One region of the Yersinia massiliensis genome, then DNA from elsewhere that is predicted to be linked to it. Evidence: predicted binding sites of a transcription regulator. Region 1 holds the regulator's gene; the other holds the start of a gene.

Region 1 (9,326 bases):
TCAGCGTGATATTCACCCTGCTTTGTTTAGGGCGTAAACATCGCATCGGCCATCTGGCGGGCGCTCTGTTATTATGTGGGTTTATCGCTTATCTTGCGGTGCTATTCTTCGCCCCTTTAAGTGCGGCGTAACAGAAAACGATGCCACGTACAGGAACTCAGTATGTCTTCTTTTGATTCGCAACCAAGAATAGATTTTCAACAGGCGGGCAAACAGGTATTGCACATTGAGCGCGAAGGACTTGCACAGCTCGATCAATACATTAATGACGATTTCACTAATGCCTGCGAAGCCATATTTCATTGCCATGGCAAAGTAGTCGTCATGGGAATGGGGAAATCAGGTCATATTGGTTGCAAAATTGCCGCTACGTTTGCCAGTACGGGAACGCCAGCATTCTTTGTCCATCCAGCAGAAGCCAGTCATGGCGATCTCGGTATGGTAACACCACAAGATATCGTGTTAGCCATCTCCAACTCAGGCGAATCAAACGAGATTCTTGCGTTAATCCCTGTCCTAAAGCGCCAAAAAATCACATTGATCTGCATGAGCAATAACCCTGAGAGCACCATGGGTAAAGCCGCCGATATTCACTTGTGCATAAAAGTCCCACAAGAAGCCTGTCCACTGGGGCTCGCCCCCACAACCAGCACCACCGCCACCTTAGTGATGGGTGATGCACTCGCGGTAGCACTATTACAGGCACGCGGCTTCACTCAGGAAGATTTCGCGCTTTCACATCCGGGCGGAGCACTTGGGCGCAAGTTGTTATTACGAATCAGCGATATCATGCACACTGGTGCAGAAATACCACATGTCAGCCCTGATGCCTCATTACGCGATGCATTACTGGAGATTACTCGGAAAAATCTGGGTTTAACCGTAATCTGTGACGATTTGATGATGATTAAAGGTATCTTTACCGATGGTGACTTACGCCGGATATTCGATATGGGCGTTGATTTAAATCATGCGAAGATCGCAGACGTGATGACCAGTGGCGGCATTCGAGTTCGTCCAAACATGTTGGCAGTCGATGCACTCAACCTGATGGAATCACGTCACATCACCGCAGTGTTGGTGGCCGACGGTGACCAATTGCTCGGCGTGGTGCATATGCACGACATGCTAAGAGCCGGTGTCGTTTAACAAAGGAAAAATTATGAGCAGCACCGTCTATTTGGACACATGCTACGGCCCCGTGGCCGAGAGCGTCATGCAACGTGCAGAAAACATTCGTCTGCTCATTTGTGATGTTGATGGCGTGATGTCTGATGGTCTGATTTACATGGGTAACGATGGCGAAGAGCTGAAAGCATTCAACGTCCGTGATGGTTATGGTATTCGCTGCCTGATAACCTCGGGTATTGAAGTAGCTATTATTACGGGCCGTCGCGCCAAATTACTGGAAGACCGCGCCAACACCTTAGGCATTACCCACCTTTATCAAGGACAATCTGATAAACTGGTGGCTTACCATGAATTATTGCTAGCATTAAACTGCCAACCTGAGCAGGTGGCGTATATTGGCGATGACCTGATTGATTGGCCAGTCATGGCCCAAGTCGGGTTATCTGTCGCGGTGGCGGATGCCCATCCGTTACTTCTTCCCAAAGCACATTACGTGACGCAAATTAATGGCGGGCGCGGTGCAGTACGTGAGATATGTGATTTGATTTTATTGGCCCAGGATAAACTCGACGGTGCCAAAGGATTGTCGATATGAGTAAAACAAGGCTATGGATAACCCTAGCGCTAGCATTGATCGTTTTGGCTTTGATTGGTTGGAATATGTCCGGCTTCAATCAGCAAAGTATGCCAACGGAGGCAGACAATAATGAGCCATCGTCGCAAAGCCAGCATACGGTGACAGTGGTATTTAATCCGGTCGGGCAATTGAATTACAAATTAGTGGCAGAGGAAGTTCAGAACTTCAGCGCCCAAGAGCTGACTTGGTTTACTAAACCGGTCATGACGATGTTTGACGAGAATGCCGTTGCCACTTGGACAGTTCGGGCAGATCGCGCCAAACTGACCGACGATAAAATGCTGTATTTATATGGTCATGTTGAGGTCGATAGCCTGACACCCGATGCGCAATTGCAAAAAATTAGAACCGATAACGCCCAGGTTAATTTGATCACTCAGGATGTGTCCTCAGACGATGAAGTGACCCTCTTTGGGGTTGGATTCAAGTCTAACGGCATGAAAATGCGTGGTAACTTGCGGGATAAAACCGCTGAGCTGATTGAAAAGGTTAAAACCTCTTATGAAATCCAAAAATAACATTCGCCTTCTTTTACTTGCCAGTTCACTTTTGGCCACCAGCCTGCCAGCGCTGGCTTTAACGGGTGATACCGATCAGCCCGTCATGGTCGATTCTGCCAAGCAAGCGTTGGATATGGAGGCGAACACCGTCACCTTTACCGGCAATGTCGTTATCAAACAAGGCACCATTGAAATTAAGGCCGATAAAGTGGTTGTCACCCGCCCTGGCGGTGACCAAAGCAAAATGGTCATCGAAGGCTACGGCAATCCTGTTACCTTCTACCAAATGCAAGACAGCGGTAAACCCGTCAAAGGCCACGGTCAAAAATTGCGCTATGAAGTCGCGAATGATTTTGTGGTGTTGACTGGCAATGCTTATCTGGAGCAACTTGATAGTAATATCAAAGGTGACCGCATTACTTATCTGGTGAAAAAACAGCAGATGGAAGCCTTCAGTGATAAAGGCAATCGCGTCACAACCGTATTATTACCGTCCCAATTACAAGACAAAGGGCCAGCAGCGTCAGGCCAAAAGAAGAGTAAGTAATCATTTATGGCAACATTAATCGCAGAAAAGCTGGCTAAGGCGTACAAAGGCCGTAAAGTGGTCGAAGACGTGAGCCTGAGTGTAAAGTCAGGTGAGATTGTGGGTCTGCTGGGGCCAAACGGCGCGGGTAAGACCACCACCTTTTATATGGTTGTCGGCATTGTCCAGCGTGACGCCGGGCGTATTGTGATTGATGATGAAGATATCAGCCTCTTGCCTCTCCATGAACGCGCCCGTCGCGGCATTGGCTACTTACCGCAGGAAGCCTCAATCTTCCGCCGTTTAAGTGTTTTTAATAACCTGATGGCGGTGCTGGAAATCCGTAAAGATCTGACGACTGAACAGCGGCAAGAACGGGCTGACGAGTTGATGGAAGAGTTCCATATCACGCATTTACGTGACAATCTGGGGCAATCGCTGTCTGGTGGTGAGCGTCGCCGTGTGGAAATCGCCCGTGCGCTGGCAGCAAATCCTAAGTTTATTTTGCTGGACGAACCGTTTGCGGGTGTTGACCCCATTTCAGTTATCGATATTAAAAAAATTATTGAGCATCTGCGCGACAGTGGTTTGGGTGTACTCATTACCGACCATAACGTGCGCGAAACGTTAGACGTTTGTGAGCGGGCTTATATTGTAAGCCAGGGCCACTTAATCGCTCATGGCACACCACAGGAAATTTTGGCTGACGAACAAGTCAAACGCGTGTATTTAGGTGAAGAGTTCCGTCTCTAATCATCTACCGATGCTCGTAACAAGGCCGTTTCGCCAGTCATAAAGGAAAATTGATACCGCATTATGAAGCAAGGTTTGCAACTCAAGTTCAGCCAACAATTGGCAATGACTCCACAGCTTCAACAGGCCATCCGTCTGTTGCAACTTTCTACACTTGAACTCCAGCAGGAGATTCAGTTAGCGCTGGAGAGCAACCCACTGCTTGAGCAAACTGACCCTCATGAAGAGGTAGACACCAAAGAAACAGTAGACAGTGAATCGCTTGATACTCGCGAAGCGCTGGAACAAGCCGATATGCCTGAAGAGTTACCTCTCGATGCCACTTGGGATGAGATTTATACCGCAGGTACGCCATCAGGCACAGGCAATGATTACAGCGATGATGAGTTGCCCGTCTATCAAGGTGAAACCACCCAAACGCTACAAGACTATCTTATGTGGCAGGTGGATCTCACGCCCTTCTCTGAAACGGACGCAGCTATCGCGACCTCAATTGTCGATGCTGTTGATGAAACAGGCTATCTCACCGTCCCGCTGGAAGATATTCTGGAAAGTATGGGGGGCGAAGACATTGCACTGGACGAAGTCGAGGCCGTTCTCAAGCGGATCCAACACTTTGATCCTATCGGCGTGGCGGCGCGTAACCTGCGCGAATGTCTGTTAGTACAACTCTCGCAATACGCCAAAGACACCCCCTATCTTGCCGAAGCGCGTCTGGTGGTGAGTAATTATCTGGATTTGCTAGGTAACCATGATTTCCGGACAATGATCCGTTTAAGTCGGCTAAAAGAAGATACACTTAAGGGAGCGATAGCCCTGATCCAGTCACTGGATCCGCGCCCTGGCCAGTCGATCAATACAGGGGAATCTGAGTATGTTATTCCCGATGTTTTGGTCCATAAAGACAAAGATAAATGGACGGTCGAGCTAAATGCCGATAGCATTCCACGCCTAAAAATTAATCAACACTATGCTGCAATGGGTAGTAATACCCGCAATGATAGCGACGGGCAGTTCATCCGCAGCAATCTGCAAGAAGCAAAATGGTTGATAAAAAGCCTTGAAAGCCGCAATGAAACACTGCTCAAGGTTGCACGTTGTATCGTAGAACAGCAGGTCGACTTTTTTGAAAATGGGCCTGAATTTATGAAACCCATGGTGCTGGCGGATATCGCCCAAGCCGTCGATATGCATGAATCGACAATTTCTCGAGTGACGACGCAAAAGTTCCTGCACAGTCCTCGCGGGATTTTCGAGCTGAAATATTTCTTCTCCAGCCACGTCAATACTGAGAGCGGGGGCGAAGCCTCTTCGACAGCAATTCGTGCACTGGTGAAAAAATTGGTTGCGGCAGAAAACCCTGCCAAACCCCTTAGCGACAGTAAACTGACCACGCTTTTGTGCGAACAAGGCATCATGGTGGCACGGCGTACCGTCGCGAAGTACAGAGAGTCGTTATCCATCCCGCCGTCAAATCAACGTAAACAGTTGGTTTGACCTGAACTGAGAAGGAAGACACTATGCAGCTCAATATTACCGGACTTCATGTCGAAATAACCGATGCATTACGCGAGTTTGTTACCACTAAATTTGCCAAACTTGAGCAATATTTTGATCGCATTAACCAGGTGTATGTGGTTTTAAGTGTCGAAAAAGTTAAACAAATTGCAGAAGCGACGGTACATGTGAATGGCGGCGAGTTGCACGCAAGTTCAGAGCAGGAAGACATGTACGCAGCTATTGATATTTTGGTTGATAAGCTGGCTCGCCAGTTGAACAAGCATAAAGATAAATTGAAACAACATTAAGAATCCTAGTCGTTAGTTTATCTAACGGCGGTTCTACCCTCGCTACATAGCCTGGCTCTACCGACTATCCGTAGAGTCAGGCTTAAAACAGCGCTTAAGTGAAAGATGAGATGACCAACGATCCAGCATTGCAATTAAGCTCGGTATTAAATATCGAGTGCACCAAAAGCTCCGTACATTGCTCCAGTAAAAAACGGGCTTTGGAAATTATCAGCGAGTTAGCTGCCAAACAGCTTAACTTGCCTTCACAGGTCGTTTTCGATGCTGTATTGACCCGCGAACGTATGGGCAGTACAGGCATTGGCAGTGGCATCGCGATACCTCATGGCAAGTTAGAGGAAGACACACTGCGTGCAGTGGGCGTATTTCTCCGTTTGGAACAACCGATTGCCTTCGATGCTATTGATAATCAACCTGTTGATCTATTATTTGCCTTGTTGGTTCCGGCAGATCAATGTAAAACTCATTTACACACTTTATCTTTAGTGGCCAAGCGATTAGCTGATAAAACAGTATGTCGTCGCCTACGCGCAGCACAAAGTGATGACGAGCTTTATCAGATCATGACCGAATTACCGCCAGAGACAGCGTAATCAGTGCTATCTGTTTTAATTGTCATGTTCTGCTCATATAGCCGGAATACAGAATCTTAATGTATATCCAATAGATTTCTCGCTGTCAGAAAGTGCTCAACACACTGGCAACTTGAAAGATGATAGGTACAGATACCAAGGGGAGTCACTCACATGGTGCTGATGATTGTCAGCGGCCGTTCCGGTTCAGGGAAGTCTGTTGCTTTGCGCGCATTGGAAGATATGGGCTTTTACTGTGTCGATAACTTGCCTGTGGTTCTACTACCACAATTGGCGAGCACGCTTGCCGATAGAAATATTTCTGCTGCGGTAAGTATAGACGTGCGCAATATGCCTGAATCACCTGAGGTATTTGAGCATGCCATGACTCAGTTGCCAGACAGCTTTTCGCCGCAGTTGCTTTTTTTAGATGCTGACCGCAATACCCTGATTCGTCGCTACAGTGATACCCGTCGTCTGCACCCGCTGTCGACTAAAAACCTATCATTAGAAAGTGCTATCGATGAAGAGAGTGATCTGCTGGAGCCTTTGCGCTCACGGGCGGATCTGATTATCGATACCTCAGAAATGTCAGTGCATGAGTTAGCTGAAATGCTGCGTACTCGCCTATTGGGTAAACGCGAGCGTGAGCTGACGATGGTGTTTGAGTCCTTTGGCTTTAAGCACGGCATTCCCATTGACGCTGATTACGTCTTCGACGTGCGTTTCCTACCAAACCCACATTGGGATCCAAAATTACGCCCAATGACCGGTTTGGATAAGCCGGTTATCTCCTTCCTTGATCGCCACACCGAAGTGCATAACTTTGTTTACCAGACGCGTAGCTACTTAGAACAATGGCTGCCGATGCTGGAAACCAATAATCGCAGTTATCTCACGGTAGCCATTGGTTGTACTGGCGGTAAGCACCGCTCAGTCTATGTTGCTGAACAATTGGCTGATTATTTCCGCGCGCGTGGCAAGAATGTGCAATCACGTCACCGCACTCTGGAAAAACGTAAATAATGACCATCAAACAGACTGTTGAAATCAAGAACAAGTTGGGGATGCACGCCAGACCCGCGATGAAGTTGTTCGAATTGGTTCAGAGTTTTGATGCAGAAGTGATGTTACGTAATGACAGTGGGACCGAAGCTGAAGCCAGCAGTGTGATTGCACTGCTGATGCTAGATTCAGCCAAAGGCCGTCAGATTGAAGTCGAAGCGACCGGCCCTGATGAGATTCAAGCACTGGCTGCGGTGATTGAGTTGTTTAATTCGGGGTTTGATGAGGATTAGGGGGCACACGGGGTTAAGGATCGGATCTGGTTTCTGTTGAGGGCTGGATCTGGTTTGGTTGAGGACTGGATCTGGTTTCGGTTGATATTCGTTCGGTGGTCACTTTATCTGTGTCGCCTCAACCGAGTCGGGCCGCAGGGCGGCGGCCCAACACCCGCGCCTTTGCGCGAAATATTGTGGCTTCGCCATTCCCTCCTACAGCTTGCCGGCTTATCGAACCGGCGCTGACTCGCTCCCAGCTCGACAGCCCCTTTCGCCGCGTCCATGCGGCTCATTCGGCCTGCAATCTTTGTCGGCAATATTCCTGATTGCGCTCAAGGTCAAAACCCACAATTCACAATCCAAGATCCAAGACCCAAGACCCAAGACCCAAGACCCAAGACCTAAAAACCATGGTTTTGATTTTGAAGTTTAAAAGCACATTTGAGCTGCCGAGTGAAGAGAGAAGGCAAGGAAAACGGGCAGGACGCCCGTTTTAGGCGTCGCGCGGAGGGACCCGCGTAAAGCCGTCCGTCAGCCGAAACGATGAGTGAGGGAATCCACGCAGTGGACAAGCGATACGTGCGCAAGCGCAGGGTTCCAAGGGGTCACGCGCTTGTGACCCATTGGCGGTTGAGGCATCAGAGCCAAGGTGATCGCCGATCTCATGTCAACCGAACCGATCACCTAATCGAATCGAATATCAACAAAAAAGTAATCGTTTGCTAATCATAAAAAATGCGGCTTTTACCCCTTGCAGAGAAAAATCACGCGAGTATAATTCGCCACAATTTGCCGGGAGATATGATGAAAAGCTGCTTAGATTTCGCTCTACATCGTCATTTTGTTGAAAATGACCAGCCAGCAGGCAGCCAAGTGCCTTGGTCTCTCCCGTTGCTAAACCGATCCCGTAAGGCCCCTCATTGAGGGGCTTTTTTTTGTCTGCCGATCGGCACTGAATTTAACATTACTGCGTAAAAACTGAGCATACCCAATCTGCCAATAAAAAGATAACGGGTATAAAAACACCAGGGTAGCCCGCGACCACGGGCAGTCACACAGGAGAGCGAAAATGGCCAACCCGTTGTATCACAAGCACATCATCTCAATTAACGACTTATGTCGCGATGAACTGGAACTGGTATTGCGCACCGCCGCCAGCCTAAAAAGTCGTCCGCAACCTGAGCTGTTAAAACACAAAGTGATCGCCAGTTGCTTTTTCGAAGCTTCGACCCGCACCCGCTTGTCATTTGAAACCTCGATTCATCGGTTGGGTGCATCGGTGGTCGGTTTCTCTGACAGCAGCAACACCTCGCTGGGCAAAAAAGGCGAGACACTCGCAGATACCATGTCGGTCATCAGCACCTATGTCGATGCCATCGTGATGCGCCATCCACAGGAAGGCGCGGCCCGCTTGGCAGCACAGTTCTCCGGCAATGTCCCCGTGGTCAATGCAGGTGACGGAGCAAATCAACACCCAACACAAACGTTACTCGACTTATTCACCATTCAGGAAACCCAAGGGCGGCTGGATAACATCAATATTGCCATGGTCGGTGACCTAAAATATGGCCGCACCGTGCATTCACTGACGCAAGCGCTGGCCAAATTCGATGGCAATCGCTTCTTCTTTATCGCCCCCGATGCACTGGCAATGCCTGCTTACATCCTGCAAATGCTGGATGAAAAAGGAATTGAATACAGCCTGCATGAAAGCATCGAAGAAGTGGTCGCCAATCTGGATATTCTCTACATGACCCGTGTACAAAAAGAGCGCCTTGATCCGTCAGAATATGCCAATGTCAAAGCGCAATTTGTTCTACGCGCGTCGGATTTGAATGGCGCACGCGATAATCTCAAAGTCCTGCATCCCCTGCCGCGGATTGATGAAATCACTACCGATGTCGATAAAACGCCTTATGCCTACTATTTCCAACAAGCAGGTAACGGGATTTTCGCACGTCAGGCGCTGCTGGCTCTGGTGTTAAACGCTGAATTGGCTCTTTGAGGGAGGATTGAACATGACTCAAGATTACAAACTACAGGTTGAAGCGATCAAATGCGGCACCGTGATTGACCATATTCCGGCGCAAATCGGCTTCAAATTATTGTCGCTGTTCAA
Region 2 (9,326 bases), 1.4 Mb from region 1:
CACACAACCGTTTAATCATAAAGCCCTCATGCGGATAGCCATTGTAATGGCTTTTATCCAGTTCACTAATGCGCTGGAATACATGGCGTTAACGCCTGTTTTTGCTTTTATGGCAGCAGATTTCGCAGTTCCCGTATCATTCTCAGGCTATGCGTCCGGTATGTACACATCAGGTGCAGTTCTTTCGGGCGTTATCGCCTTTTACTGGATTGGTCGTTTTAATAAGAAACGTTTTTTAATCGTAAATATGGCCCTATTAGGCCTGCTGACACTTTCGACTACATTCACCTCCAATTTTAGTCTACTGCTTGCACTACGATTCTGTGCAGGGTTGGTTGGAGGGACAACAATGGGTGTGGGGATAAGTATATTGATAAACAACACACCGGCTAACTTGCGTGGAAAAATGTTGGCGACGGTGATTGCGTCATTTTCGATGGTAAGCATTATTGGAATGCCCACTATATTATTTTTGTGTACAAATTATGGTTGGCATGTCGCTTTGTGGCTAATAAGTACACTTTGTGTGTTGGCATTACCACTGATTGTATCCGTCATACCCCAAGACTCAGTCTCTTTCGACACGCTGCGCGCACAGTCTCTCAATGTGGATACTTTACTGTTTGCCTCCAGTAATGCGCTTGCACAGTTTAGTCCAATGCTGGTCATTCCTATTCTAGTGCCATTAATGACACAGCAGTTGGGCGCTTCGCAAGACCTGTTGCCCTGGCTGTTCTTCGTCGGGGGGATTACAGGTTACCTGTCTACAAAAATGACAGGCATGTTAACCTCCCGTGTTTCTGCTTTGATTTTGGCGACAGGTTCAACCATCGTTTTTATATTGAGTTTGCTAATACCAATGCTGGGCTATCAGCATGCGGCGCTATTTATGACTTTATTTCTCGGTGCATCTTACAGTCGTCTGGTTTCATCTTCAGCGGTTTCGATACAGTTTCCTGATGATAGTCAACGAGCTGGATTTTCTTCATTACAGACATCAATAATGTATCTGATAACAACCGTCGCATTTTTCCTGTCTGCTTTTTTATTACCTGATCATGGTATGGCACCACAAAATGTGAACATGTTGCTGGCGGTGTGTGCAATTTCCGCATCAGGGTTCCCAATTATCGTTATCATTCTGCAAAAGAAACTGGCTAAACGTACTATCCAGCCTGACCCCTTCATCATTGATTAGCATAACGTCCTCTGTTGGCACGGAGAGGACGTTAGAAAAACCACTCAGCCAGTAGCAAGACCGCAATGATTATCATCAGACCGCCGGAAATCTGGCTGACATTCTGCGCTGCGCGTGGGCGCGTTCGGAGCATGGTGCCGGAGCCGTACCCTACGAGCAAATAGACTACAGCGCAGCTGACTACATGAACCAGTCCCAGCGCGGTCATCTGCATCGGAAGCGGCCAAGCTGCATGGACGTCTGTGAACTGAGGTAGCAGGGCTAAAAACAGCAGAAATACCTTTGGGTTAAGCCCGCTGATGCAGAAGCCTTTAAGCGCCCATTTCAGCGGTGACCCAGCATCCTCACCTTGATCCGCCACCGGTGCTGACGGATGGCTCAGCATACCGATACCGAGCCAGAGAAGATAGCCAGCGCCAGCAACAGTCAGCGCGGACAATACACCCGGTGCACCTGCAATAATCGAGCCGATGCCGGTGGCCACGATGAGCGTTGCGATCAGGTGACCGCCAAGCATACCAGCAACCGCCGGCATCACACGACGTCCTCGGATACCGGCAGAAATGGCGTAAGCCCAGTCAGCGCCGGGAGTAATAACGAAAAGTACGGACACAGCCCAAAATGCAGCGAACATACTCACTGACATACGATATTCTCCTCAGTGAACCCATTTCTGGCCGGCCATTCATTTGCGTCTGAAACCTGCATTTATTGAGACCTTTATTTAACAGATGTGGTTAAATCTAAATAGAGAATATCTCTTTGATGGCGGGATGTGCTCTCATTTACAGCATGATTTGAATATTTGGCGGGAGACTTTAAAGAATGGACAAGATAGATTGCAATATTCTTGCAGAGCTTCAGCAAGACGGGCGCCTTTCGCTTACCGACCTAGCAGAACGAGTAGGGATCAGCCTGTCCTCTTGCCAGCGGCGGGTCAGGTCCTTGGAGCAGGATGGCGTTATCAGCGGCTATAGGGCGTATCTTGATCCTGCCAGATTCGGGCTGAACTTTTCAGCCATTGTCTTCGTGACCCTGCGTGAGGGAGATCGCCAAGCGGTAAGTGCCTTTGAGGCAGCAGTAAAAGATATACCGCAAATCATTCAGGCGCAGCGACTATTTGGTGATCCGGATTATCTGCTTCACGTTATCACGCGTGACCTACCGGCTTTTCAGCAACTGTATGATGAAAAACTCTCAGGTTTGGTGGGAGTGCAGCGGCTTACCTCAACGCTAGTTATGAAAACAGTCGTAAAAGATCGTGCCCTGCCAGTCTGATGCTCATAATAATCAACAGCTCAATTTTTCAGGCAAGATAGTTAATCTGGAACAGAGAACAGGCCTGAAATCTGACTGAGCCTTCGTTTCTGGCACAGAGCGGACATGATGTGCAGTAGTGATTTAGCTCAAAACTCAATCATTCTGTAAAGGATATGATTACATCACTCTCATAATTTATCTTTGTCATAAATGGATTAAGACTTATGACTATCAATATAAGACCAGCTCAAGCATCTGATGTTGAAAGTATTTTTACTGTCAGAACATCAGTCACCGAAAATCATCTGAGCCGTGAAGAGATGCTGGTGATGGGCATCAGCGAAACTACCGTGTGCAATATGATCGAAGAGAATCTTTGCGCATGGGTTGCAACAGATGATGATGAAGTGGTGGGTTTTTCGATGATTTTAAGGGAGAAAGGCTCTCTTTTTGGTCTTTTTGTTCTTCCTGCATATGAAGGCAGAGGCATCGGTCGCAGGCTTACAAAGATTGCGGAACAGGAGTTGTTCAAACAACACAAAGTTGCCTGGCTGGAAACAGATAAAAACAGTCGTGCGGCCAAATTCTACATGCAACTCGGCTGGGGTAATAAGACACAATTAAATGGTGCTTATATTCGATTAGAGAAGCAACGTGGTGTTTAACCTTCTACGGCTCTTATCAAATTCCGCTTCTGATATAAAGCGAACTATCCGGCTGAGCTGAAGGCCCGCTTCGAGCCAAAAGCGGAAGTTAGCCTCACACATACATCATTAGTATCTCGGGTGACCTCTAAAAGTGAATGGCTCGGATTGCAGGGAAACTTACGCTGAACTGATGTCGCTAGCATCTCATTCCATTAATAAATAGGGTGAGCGTCAAACAGATTCATTGTGGTACAGCAGCCACGCCGATTCGATGCCATTTTTCCGGAGGGCTGATACCAAAGTGACCCGCCTCAATAACCAGTTCCAGATTTGCTGTCGTACTTTCAGCATCAGAGAAGCCAAAATACTTAACCGCACCTTGCATGACAGACAGGCGGCCGTAAACACCAGCTTTCGTATTGTGATGACTCAGAAGAGCTGCAACTCCCGCAACAATCCAAATGCCAGTTTCATATGCGCTTCACTGACAATGAATGCCCTCAACTGCTGCGCCTCATCATACCCTTTGGCAATCAACCCCTGCGGTTCGGCAAAGATTTGCCAGCTCAAATCACCGCGCTGGGTTTCACCCGCGAGATGCAATGGCAGCTCAGGTGTTTTCACTTTCACCAACATGGCGGGAAGCACAATGTCATCGGTTGCACCCAACAGATTTTTAGCCAGCGTCATGGCGCTAAACTGAATAGGTTGCAGGAACGGCAGCACTTTACCGTCAATTTCAGCACAGTCCCCTAGCGCATAAATATTTGCGTCTGAGGTTTGCAACTGGCGATTGACCTGAATACCGCGATTCACCTCAAGCCCGGCGTGTTGTGCAAGCCCAATATTAGGACGCAGGCCGATAGCCGCGACAACTGCATCAACACCAACTACTCGCCCATGACTAAGCGCGGCATTAATGCCCTGAGGCGTTTTAGACAGTGATTCAAGATGTTGATTAAACAGCAACTCGACACCCATTTGATTCAGGCGATGCTGAAGGCGGCTGCTGACTTCTACAGGCATCAGCGAAGCAAGCAGGCTGGAAGCGTTATCGACCAAAATGACCTGTTTACCCGCGCGGCAAAAATCCATCGCAAGCTCAGTACCAATCAAGCCACCACCTAAAATCATCACTCGGTGGGCGTCACGCAGCGACGATTCACAGGTCTGATACTCTTGCTGGCTGTTGAGCGTCAGCATCAGTTCTTTTCCAGGAATCGGAGGCAGCAGTGCACTTGATCCGGTTGCCAGAACCAGTTTGTCGTACTGCCATTGCTGGTTGCCACATTTAACCAAGCGCTCGCGAGTATCAATATCCGACACCCAGCTATTGGCATTGAGCTTTAAATTGAACTGCTCGGCAAACATCCCAGCACGCTGACGAGTGAGGTCGTCTGCACGCTGATTCAGGCTAATAACATGGCTGAGTTCGGGCTTGTTGTATTCATCCATGCTATCGGCGGCAATCATACGCACAGGAACCTGTGCGTCATGTTTACGGATATTTTTTACCAGTTGGCGGGCCGCAAAACCAGAACCGATAATGACAATACCGTGGCTCATTTTGCCTCCGTTGCCAGTACGTCAAACACGTCTTTACCGAGAGAGCATTCCGGACATAGGAAGGTTTCTGGTACTTCACTCCAAGGGGTGCCAGGTGCAACTTCCTGCATTGGTTCACCGGTTTGCGGATCATAAATCCACTGGCAAACGCTGCATTGCATAGATGGGCCTAAGTCCACACAGGTTTTCATTTCTTCAACATTTGCTGTCAGTGGTGCGGTGGCAGTCGCTGAAACCAATGGCGTCAACGCCCACTGGCGTGCGATTTCACGGCCATGCTGACGACAGATTTCCAACGCATCGAGATCTGGGCGCCATTTAGCTTTCAGGCTCAGCGACATTTCAAAACCAGCATCCTGCAAGCGGGTAGAAAGGCGGTCTACCGCACCGCCGCTCCAGCCGTGAGAACCAAATGCGCTGGCACGTTTATTACGGAAACGCATGCCGGTCATCTCTTCAACCAGACCGGCAATTTTTGGCATCATCACGTTGTTCATGGTGGATGTGCCGACCAGTACGCCTTTAGAACGGAAGACGTTAGTCAGAATGTCATTTTTGTCACTACGGGCGACGTTAAAGATTTTTACCGCCACACTTGGGTCAACTTCGTTAATCCCCTGGCCAATGGCGTCTGCCATCATCCGGGTGTTGTTTGACATGGTGTCGTAGAAAATAGTGATGCGGTCTTCCTGATAGTCTGCCGCCCATTTCAGATACATTTCGACAATCTGAGTCGGGTTATCACGCCATACCACACCGTGTGAGGTGGCAATCATATCCACCGGCAGGTTGAAACCGAGGATCTCAGTGATTTTCGGTGTTACCAGACGGCTGAACGGAGTCAGAATGTTGGCGTAGTAGCGCTGGCATTGTTCGAACAACTCGGTTTGATCTACTTCATCATTGAACAGGCGTTCATCGCAATAGTGCTGACCGAAAGCATCGTTACTGAACAGCACGGCATCGCCAGTCATATAGGTCATCATACTGTCCGGCCAGTGCAGCATTGGGGTTTCAACGAAGATCAGTTGTTTCCCATTACCAATGTCCAAACTGTCACCGGTTTTCACCACGTTGAAGTTCCACTCAGGGTGATGATGGTGGCCGGTGATGGAATCGATGGCGTTAGCGGTACAGTAAATTGGTGTGTCCGGGATGTAGGACATCAGCTCAGTCAGTGCGCCTGCATGGTCTTCTTCCGCGTGGTTAATAATGATGTAATCGATATCGGCCAGGTTTATTTCGCTACGCAAGTTCTGCACAAACTCGCGGCTGAATTTATGATCAACGGTGTCGATCAGGACATTTTTCTCTTCACGAATGAGATAGCTATTGTAACTGCTGCCACGCAGTGTTTTGTATTCGGTGCCGTGGAAGTCACGCACTTCCCAATCACGTTGGCCAACCCAATGAATATTGTTTTTTACTAAAATAGCCATTCTTATACCTCAGAAAAGAATTAAAAAAATAATGCTCATGCTAGGTTTAATACAAATGGCATGCCAACTTTTCAATCAATTGATTACAAAGGTTTTTCATTAAAATTGATAAAATGAAATTGTCATTATGACTATTAGGTATAATGTATTTTTGACAGCGTCATTGTTTTTTTGACTATCAAGAGATAAGTTAGCATTGGCTTGCTTGAATCTATCTGGCATCGTCATATTCCTTCGCAAAATTATCTAACCAGATTTGGCATATTCCGTGCCATTTGTTAACGCGTTGATTTGCCTCTAGCGGAAAATTCTCTATTGTGTTAAACACAATGCCTACCTTTGTCATTAAGACAATTCATGTGCGGGTGACAATATGGCTCTTTCTGTTGAAACGCTGGCGGCACTGGCCGTCGATATTCAGAATGGTGTGAACGGACGCGATCGTTTTATGCGGATGATTAACAGCATCCACAGCGCGCTAAACTGTGACGCCACCGCACTGTTACGCTACGAAAATCTGCAATTTCGGCCACTGGCCACCGCTGGCTTGGCGCCGGATGTGATGGGACGTCGATTCAATCTTGATGTTCATCCACGGCTTGAAGCCATCGCGCGCGCTGGCGATGTGGTGCGCTTTCCTGCCGACAGCGATTTACCGGATCCCTATGATGGATTGATTCCCGATCAAGGCGATTTGCACGTTCACGCCTGCGTCGGCATCCCCCTTTTTGTCGGGCAAACGCTGATCGGCGCTCTGACGCTGGATGGCATGAATGCCACTCAGTTCGATGAGTACAGTGATGAAGAATTACGGGTGCTGGCGAGCCTGACTGCGGGTGCATTGAATAATGCCTTGCTGATGGAGCGTTTAGAGAAACCAGCCTCATCTTTTATACCGTCACCTCGCCGACCGGAAGAGAATGAAGAGGTTGAAATTATTGGTGATTCAGCAGCGTTAGCGCACCTCAAAAAAGAGATTGGTGTTGTTGCGCCCTGCGATCTCAGCGTCTTGATAATGGGGGAAACAGGCACTGGTAAAGAGCTTATCGCTCTGGCTATTCACCGACAATCGCATCGCTCAGCGCGACCGCTGATTTATCTGAACTGTGCAGCCCTGCCGGAAAGCGTGGCGGAAAGCGAGCTGTTTGGCCATGTCAAAGGTGCGTTCACCGGCGCCATTCACGATCGGCGAGGAAAATTCGAGTTGGCGGATAAAGGAACGCTGTTTCTTGACGAGATCGGAGAATTGCCGCTTTCGCTGCAGGCCAAGCTTTTACGTGTGTTGCAGTATGGCGATCTGCAGCGGGTGGGGGAAGATAAGCCGCTTACCGTTGATGTGCGCATTATCGCCGCAACCAACCTTGATATGCGTAAAGCGGTGACCGATGGCAAATTCAGGGCTGATCTTTATCATCGCCTTAGTGTCTTCCCGTTGTTCGTCCCGTCGCTGAATGAGCGTCGGGAGGATATTGTGCTGCTGGCTGGCTATTTCTGTGAAAAGTGTCGGGTCAAATTCAGTCTGATAAGCATTGCGCTGAGTTCTGACTGCCGCGCTATGCTGCAAGCCGCCAGTTGGCCGGGAAATGTGCGCGAGCTTGAACATGCCATATATCGTGCCGTTATCATCGCGCAGGCCGAATCACGCAACGGTAAAGTTATTTTGCTTTCGCAACATTTCCAGTTTGAAAATGAGAGCGCTGTTCATGCAGAACCAATCAAAACTTTGGTAGCAACACCAGCGATGAATCTCAGCGAGGCGACGCGTAAATTTCAATACGATTATATCCAACAGGTCTATGTAGACTGTGATCAGGTGTGGGCTAAGGCGGCAAGAAAGCTTGAATTAGATCCGGGTAATCTTCATCGACTGGCAGTCAAATTGGGCCTAAAGAAATAGAGTAATGGACAGGGCTACTGACATTACGATGTGTTAGCCTTCAAAAATTAGCATCCTTCATAGCGGGAGGGAGTATGTACGGACCCGATCCATCCAATAAACATCCAATGAAGGGATTTCCTCAGGTTTGTTTTGTCAAAAATACGGTGACAAATCCAAACATCATAGTGGGTGATTTTACTTATTACGACGACCCAGAGGACTCAGAAAACTTCGAGCGCAACGTTCTCTATCATTTCCCTTTTATTGGTGACAAGCTGATTATCGGTAAGTTTTGCGCCATCGCAAGAGGCGTCCAGTTCATTATGAACGGGGCAAACCATAAACTTTCTGGCTTCTCTACTTTCCCGTTTTATATTTTCGGGAATGGATGGGAAAAGTCCATGCCCCAAGCCGGTGATTTGCCCTACAAAGGCGATACTATAATCGGCAATGATGTGTGGATCGGGTATAAAGCGCTGATTATGCCCGGCGTAAAGATCGGTAATGGGGCGATAATCTCTTCACGTGCGGTGGTGACTTCTGATGTACCTGCATATGCGGTTGTTGGTGGCAATCCTGCCAAAGTGATTAAGAAACGATTTACTGATGAAACGATAGCAACGCTAGAAAAACTGGCGTGGTGGGATTGGCCCATAGAAAAGATTACTCAGAACCTTACTGCAATAATGTCCAGTAATATAGACGCATTACATGACTAAAAGGCCCTGTTTCGTGGTCCGATGATGTCTGTTTCTGGCACGAAACTGCCCGTTCCGCAAATGCCTCAGGCAGCTTAGTGCGTGGAGCGGACTTATTGCCATCAGGTATACAGGGAGCATTAGGCCTCACTGAAATTCTAAAAAATTAATGCTAAAACATCTGAGTTCAGCCCATATTCAAATCGAACAGGCGATATATGGCAATTATGCCACTCGAGGTTAGGTTCACTTCGCGATATCCCTGTGTGCAGGTTATCCATTCTTTTTGTAAAAAAAACGTCATCAGCGCTGAGCCTGCTTCTCCCCCCAGATGGAAACGTCTTTCGCTCCAGTCGAGGCAGGCACAACAGGATTTGCGTCGTGGTCGCGGGTTAAGAACTACACCGATGCGCTGAAAATGGGATTTTCCGGCTTGCGTCAGTGCACTGCCCCCAGCCTCAAGCCATCGTTCCTGCAACATAAACTCGTAAATACTGACAGCAAGTTCTCCTGCCAGATGGTCATAACAAGTGCGAGCGAATCGTAAATGTGTCGGCGTTCGGGTCGTAGGGGATTTGAAGGTATGCATGGAAACCCCCATCAGATTTTCCAGCAATGCGGCAATATGATGACCTGCGA

Evidence for each region. Region 1 encodes sigma-54, which starts transcription at its own class of promoters, with help from an activator protein. Its sites were predicted from a motif close to GTTGGCACANNTTTCGCTNT; they were not measured.
Region 2: the regulator sigma-54 is predicted to act here: its motif matches at 6,159-6,178, upstream of norV (anaerobic nitric oxide reductase flavorubredoxin).

Annotation. Positions count from the first base shown of each region.
Region 1 covers NZ_CP028487.1:455,888-465,213, reverse strand. Annotated here, with positions in the region: gene DA391_RS02105 (calcium/sodium antiporter) at 1-131, shown strand, start outside; gene kdsD (arabinose-5-phosphate isomerase KdsD) at 163-1,149, shown strand; gene kdsC (3-deoxy-manno-octulosonate-8-phosphatase KdsC) at 1,163-1,726, shown strand; gene lptC (LPS export ABC transporter periplasmic protein LptC) at 1,723-2,286, shown strand; gene lptA (lipopolysaccharide ABC transporter substrate-binding protein LptA) at 2,270-2,815, shown strand; gene lptB (LPS export ABC transporter ATP-binding protein) at 2,822-3,547, shown strand; gene rpoN (RNA polymerase factor sigma-54) at 3,611-5,044, shown strand; gene hpf (ribosome hibernation promoting factor) at 5,068-5,355, shown strand; gene ptsN (PTS IIA-like nitrogen regulatory protein PtsN) at 5,466-5,948, shown strand; gene rapZ (RNase adapter RapZ) at 6,102-6,953, shown strand; gene npr (PTS phosphocarrier protein NPr) at 6,953-7,225, shown strand; gene pyrB (aspartate carbamoyltransferase) at 8,277-9,212, shown strand; gene pyrI (aspartate carbamoyltransferase regulatory subunit) at 9,226-9,326, shown strand, end outside.
Region 2 covers NZ_CP028487.1:1,866,525-1,875,850, reverse strand. Annotated here, with positions in the region: gene DA391_RS08605 (MFS transporter) at 1-1,198, shown strand, start outside; gene DA391_RS08600 (LysE family translocator) at 1,230-1,844, opposite strand; gene DA391_RS08595 (Lrp/AsnC family transcriptional regulator) at 2,024-2,476, shown strand; gene DA391_RS08590 (GNAT family N-acetyltransferase) at 2,683-3,123, shown strand; partial or broken gene DA391_RS08585 (DUF1971 domain-containing protein) at 3,371-3,544, opposite strand; gene norW (NADH:flavorubredoxin reductase NorW) at 3,535-4,671, opposite strand; gene norV (anaerobic nitric oxide reductase flavorubredoxin) at 4,668-6,110, opposite strand; gene norR (nitric oxide reductase transcriptional regulator NorR) at 6,484-8,007, shown strand; gene DA391_RS08565 (Vat family streptogramin A O-acetyltransferase) at 8,082-8,708, shown strand; gene DA391_RS08560 (ArsR/SmtB family transcription factor) at 8,875-9,326, opposite strand, start outside.